2 regions of the Hathewaya limosa genome follow, and region 1 is predicted to be linked to the other one. Evidence: a T-box and tRNA genes for the amino acid it is inferred to sense, from the RefSeq annotation. Region 1 holds a T-box; the other holds one or more tRNA genes.
What was found. A T-box is a leader RNA that pairs with one kind of tRNA and senses whether it is charged. The one in region 1 lies ahead of thrS (threonine--tRNA ligase), so its partner is inferred to be a tRNA-Thr.

Region 2: it has a tRNA-Thr gene. The T-box ahead of thrS (threonine--tRNA ligase) is inferred to sense a tRNA for this amino acid. The anticodon was not compared.

The regions. Positions count from the first base shown of each region.
Region 1 is NZ_JAUSWN010000010.1:4,185-7,296, forward strand. It holds gene ytxC (putative sporulation protein YtxC) at 41-940, shown strand; T-box leader at 998-1,251, shown strand; gene thrS (threonine--tRNA ligase) at 1,302-3,112, shown strand, end outside.
Region 2 is NZ_JAUSWN010000001.1:123,669-126,780, reverse strand. It holds gene metK (methionine adenosyltransferase) at 1-759, opposite strand, end outside; SAM riboswitch class I at 858-964, opposite strand; tRNA gene QOZ93_RS00595 (tRNA-Tyr) at 1,087-1,171, opposite strand; tRNA gene QOZ93_RS00590 (tRNA-Thr) at 1,177-1,252, opposite strand; tRNA gene QOZ93_RS00585 (tRNA-Tyr) at 1,274-1,358, opposite strand; tRNA gene QOZ93_RS00580 (tRNA-Thr) at 1,364-1,439, opposite strand; tRNA gene QOZ93_RS00575 (tRNA-Tyr) at 1,464-1,548, opposite strand; tRNA gene QOZ93_RS00570 (tRNA-Thr) at 1,553-1,628, opposite strand; tRNA gene QOZ93_RS00565 (tRNA-Tyr) at 1,645-1,729, opposite strand; gene yyaC (spore protease YyaC) at 1,998-2,519, shown strand; gene mreB (rod shape-determining protein) at 2,591-3,112, opposite strand, start outside.

The sequences.
Region 1 (3,112 bases):
TTTTGTTAAAACACATACTATGATTAAAGGAGTGAGAGCTATGTTATTACTGACAATAATATATGATAATAGTATGGAAGATTTTATTGATGAAATAAACGAAATAAAAAACTTATTTAAAGTAAAAGATATTCAATTGGGAATAAGTGAAGATTTAGAAAATGATACCCATATAATTAAAGTTTATTCTGCAGAGGAAAAGTGTGATAGCTCATTACAAAACACCTTTAATCTTTATATGAGTATGAGTTTATATAATATTATGGTTAAGAAATTTTATAATGAAAAATTAAAAAATTTTATAATAGATAAATATTTTTTCTTTAAAGATTCCGAAGTGAATTATTTAGTAAAAAAAGTCTATGAAACTCTAAATTCAGATAAAATAATTATGGAAAAAAATGGACTATATTTTATAAATAAAAAAAATGATATATTACAAGAGATAATAAATTGTATTAAAGAAGTTAATGAATTTAATGTAAATGGATTTATTAGATTTAGAACTACAAATATGGAAAAAAGTTTTTTTGAAATAACTGAAGAAGTTGTACAAAATTATATTAGTGAAAAGGAATATAAGGAGTTTATAAAATTATTAAAATATTTTGTTCAACTACAAGAAAGTAAAATAGATGAAGTTAATATTATTATAGGGGATAAAGGAAAATATTATATAAAAAATAAACAAGGAAAAGATATATTTAATGAACTTGTCAATGATTTAGAGGAAACTTCTTTTAGCGGAACAGTAAGTATAGAGGATATAATTATAAGCGGTTTAATAACAAATGTTCCTAAAAGAATAGTTATTCATAATTATGATAAATGTTCATATAATGAATTTATAAACACAATTAAAGATGTTTTCCTAGAAAGAGTAGCTTTTTGTACAGGATGTCCTTTTTGTAAAAAAAATAAAGATAGCATAAAACTATAAAACACTCTTGATATAAAAATATTTTTATGATAAACTAATTTTTATAAAATAAATATGTTAAATACAATGAAAAGGAAGAGTAAATAAATTACTATTCTCAGAGAGGAAGAATCTTTGGCTGAAAATTCTTCTGGATAAGTTTTATTGAAAACCACCTTGGAGTATGATATTGAAATTAAAGTAGATATTTACGTTTTTCAGCGTTAATGATAAATGAGATAATAGAAAAGTATAATAAAAGTAATTTTATATACTTTTATTAAAGTGTTTTTCTATTAAATTGGGTGGAATCACGACAACTCGTCCCATGTGTTTGGGATGAGTTTTTTTATATTCAAAATTAAATAAGGAGGATAAAAAAATGATTAAAGTAACTTTAAAAGATGGAAAAATAATTGAGGTTGAAAAAGGAACAAAAATTAGTGATGTAGCAATGAAAATAAGTCCAGCTTTGTATAAAAAAGCATTAGGTGCTTATTTAAATGGAGAAAAAGCAGATTTAATGCATGAAATAAATGAAGATAGTCAGTTAGAAATTTTAACTTTTGCTGATGAGGATGGACAAAAGACATTAAGACACACAGCTTCTCATATTTTAGCTCAAGCTGTAAAGAGATTATACCCAGAAGTTAAGCTTGCAATAGGACCAGCAATTGATAATGGATTCTATTATGATTTTGATGCTGATTTTTCATTTACTCCAGAAATATTAGAAAAAATAGAAAAAGAAATGGAGAAAATAGTTAAGGAAGATATAAAAATTGAAAGATTTGAACTTCCAAGAGAAGAAGCTATTGCATTAATGAAAGAAAAGAATGAAGATTATAAAGTTGAATTAATAGAAGACTTACCAGAAGATGAAGTTATTTCTTTTTATAAACAAGATGAATTTACTGATTTATGTGCAGGTCCTCATGTACCAAGTACAAAAATCGTTAAAGCTGTTAAACTTCTTTCAATAGCTGGTGCTTATTGGAGAGGCGATGAGAAGAATAAGATGCTTCAAAGAATATATGGTACAGCTTTTACTAAAAAAAGTGAGTTAGAAGCATACCTAAACTTATTAGAAGAAGCTAAAAAAAGAGATCATAGAAAATTAGGTAAAGAATTAGAGTTATTTGGAATGCTTGAAGAAGGTCCAGGATTCCCATTTTTCTATCCAAAGGGAATGGTTGTTAGAAATACTTTAGAAGAATTTTGGAGAGAAATGCATACTAAAGCTGGATATCAAGAAATAAAAACTCCAATAATATTAAATGAAGCTTTATGGCATAGATCAGGTCACTGGGATCACTATCAAGATAATATGTATTTTACAAAAATAGATAATGAAGATTATGCTATAAAACCGATGAATTGTCCAGGTGGAATTTTAGTTTATAAGAGTGGACTACACTCATATAAAGAGTTCCCATTAAGACTTGCAGAACTTGGTTTAGTTCATAGACATGAATTATCTGGTGCATTACATGGATTAATGAGAGTTAGATGTTTTACACAAGATGACGCACATATATTTATGACAAGAGATCAAATAAGAGAAGAAATTATAGGAGTTATGCAACTTGTAGATAAGTTCTATAATGTATTTGGATTTGAATATTTTGTTGAAGTATCAACAAGACCAGAAGATTCTATGGGAAGCGATGAAGATTGGGAAATAGCTACTCAAAGTTTAAGAGATGCTTTAGAAAGTATAGGAAAAGAATATAAGATCAATGAAGGTGATGGAGCATTCTATGGTCCTAAGATCGATATTCATCTTAAAGATTGCTTAGGAAGAACATGGCAATGTGCTACAATTCAGCTTGATTTCCAAATGCCAGAAAGATTTGATTTAACTTATATCGGAGCTGATGGTGAAAAACATAGACCAGTTATGGTTCATAGAGTTATATTTGGAAGTATTGAAAGATTTATAGGAATTTTAATAGAACACTATGCAGGAGCATTCCCAACATGGCTTGCACCAGTACAAGTTAAGATAATGAATATAACAGATGCTCAAAGTGATTATGCTAAAGAAATATACGATAGATTAAAATCTGAAGATATAAGAGTTGAACTAGATCTAAGAAATGAAAAAATTGGTTATAAAATTAGAGAAGCTCAATTAGCTAAAGTTCCTTATATGATTGTTTTAGGTAACAAAGAGATGGAAGAAAATAAAGT
Region 2 (3,112 bases), on a different contig from region 1:
TCTTCCTGTTAATCCTGTATCACCTTGTGGTCCACCAATTACAAATCTTCCTGTTGGATTTATTAAATATCTTGTATTTCCATCCAATAATTCCTCAGGAACTATTTCTTTAATTACATATTTTATTAAATCAGCTTCAATTTGTTCACGAGTAACATCAGGACCGTGTTGAGTTGAAATAACAATTGTATCTATTCTAACAGGTTTATCACCTTCATATTCTACTGTTACCTGAGTTTTTCCATCAGGTCTTAAATATCCTAATGTTCCATTTTTCCTAACTTGTGATAATCTTAAAGCTAACTTATGAGCAAGTGATATTGGAAGTGGCATATATTCTGCTGTTTCATTTGATGCATATCCAAACATCATACCTTGATCTCCAGCACCAATAGCTTCTATTGTATCCATTTTACCCTCTTTAGATTCTAAAGCTTCGTCTACGCCCATAGCAATATCTTGTGATTGTTCATCAATAGATGTCATAACAGCACAAGTTTCTGCATCAAATCCATATTTAGCTCTTGTATATCCTATTTCACTTACAGTCTTTCTTACAACTTTAGGAATATCAACATAACAATTAGTAGTAATTTCCCCCATTACTGAAACAACACCAGTTGTACAAGTTGTCTCACACGCAACTCTACCTTGAGGATCTTTTTCTAAAATAGCATCTAAAATAGCATCTGAAATTTGATCACATATTTTATCTGGATGTCCTTCTGTAACTGACTCTGATGTAAATAACTTTCTCATATTATTCTCCCTCCAAAATGTTTATCTTTTCTAGAGCATGGCCTTTTTTCCTAATAAAAAAACCCCTTCAATAAGAAGAGGTTGTTAATATCTACCACCTCTTATCTTGCAGATATAAAATTCTGCAGGAATTGGCACCTTAGTGTTTATACACTGGTTGCCGGGTTTCACAGGGCCCTTTTCCCTCCACCTCTCTTGATAAGAGCATTTTATTTAATTTTTTATTTTTTTATATTTACATTATAACTTCATCATAGCATAATCTTATTACATGGTCAATAGAAACATTTAAATGATAAAAAATAAAAGGACATGAAAACATGTCCTTGGTGGATGAAGATGGATTCGAACCATCGAAGCGAAACGCAACAGATTTACAGTCTGCCCCCTTTGGCCACTCGGGAACTCATCCAAAAATGGAGCTGACAATAGGAATCGAACCTACAACCTGCTGATTACAAGTCAGCTGCTCTGCCAATTGAGCCATGTCAGCACAAAATATATTTTTTTAAAATGGTGGAGGAAGATGGATTCGAACCATCGAAGCGAAACGCAACAGATTTACAGTCTGCCCCCTTTGGCCACTCGGGAACTCCTCCAAAAATGGAGCTGGCAATAGGAATCGAACCTACAACCTGCTGATTACAAGTCAGCTGCTCTGCCAATTGAGCCATGCCAGCACAAAACATATTCTATTTTTAAAATGGTGGAGGAAGATGGATTCGAACCATCGAAGCGAGACGCAACAGATTTACAGTCTGCCCCCTTTGGCCACTCGGGAACTCCTCCAAATTGGAGCTGGCAATAGGAATTGAACCTACAACCTGCTGATTACAAGTCAGCTGCTCTGCCAATTGAGCCATGCCAGCATAAGTATTAAAATAATGGTGGATGAGGATGGATTCGAACCATCGAAGCGAAACGCAACAGATTTACAGTCTGCCCCCTTTGGCCACTCGGGAACTCATCCCTATTTAATACTACTTATTATGTTTTGTTGTCGTGTATTTCCGACAAGAAGTAGTATACATTTTTACGGTTCTTATTTCAAGTCGTTTTCTCCTTATTTAAGAAGATTACTTTCTTTATACTTATATTTTCTTTATAATACTCCTTTTTACTAAAAATTAATATGTTTTTTTACACCTTCTTCATATTTAATCTTTCATTCACATATTTTTATTAGTGTAATATTATATACTATCCTTTAAAACTCTGCTATATTTAGGAGGTGCCTTGTGGATAAAACTTGTATTAACTATTTAAATGAACGCTGTATAAATACACTAGTTGAATCTTTAAAAAAAACCATAGATGAAAAAACTATAATAGTATGTATAGGCACTGATAGATGCATAGGTGATTGTTTAGGTCCATTAGTAGGTTCTCTATTGATAGATCGAAAGTTTCCTCTAAAAGTATTTGGCTCCTTAAACAAACCTATTCACGCCTTAAATTTAGAAGAAAACTTAAACTATATAAATAATGAATATCCCAATCATAACATTATAGGAATAGATGCTTGTTTAAGTGATGATGAAGATATAGGTAACATAATAATTAGAGATTACCCCATATGTCCTGGAAAAGGCGTAGGAAAATATTTACCTCCTGTAGGTAACCTATCCATAGTAGCAGTTGTTGATTCCTATAATAATTCGGAACCTTTTTATTCTAGAAGTATTAGATTAAGTTTTATCATGAATATGGCTAAAAAAATTTGTATTTCTTTAGAAAAATCTTATACATTAAAAATTTAGATAAAAAAATACAAGCTATTTATAATATAGCTTGTATTTTTTTATTATTTACATAATAACTTAATAATATATTATTCTTTTCCCATATATTCTATGGAATCTAATGATTTCCCTGTTCCTAATGCAACACAAGATACACTATCTTCTGCTACATATACTGGTACCTTAGTATGATCTTGGATTAACTTATCAAGCCCATTTAATAATGCTCCACCACCGGTCATAACAATTCCTTTGTCAGCTATATCAGATGCTAACTCAGGTGGTGTCTTTTCAAGAACAGCATGTGCACACTCTGCTATAGCTTCTACAGCTTCTGCTAAAGCTTCCCTCATTTCACTAGAAGTTACTGTTATGTTTTTAGGAAGTCCTGTAATTAAATCTCTTCCTCTTATTTCCATACTTTCTTCTTCTACTTCATATGCACAACCAATATTTATCTTTAATTCCTCTGCAGTTCTTTCACCAATCATAAGCTTGTGTTTCTTTCTTATATACTTAATAATTGCTTCGTCAAATTCATCTCCAGCTACCTTTATAGATTGTCTTACAACCATACCACCTAAAGATATAACTGCTATATCTGTGGTACC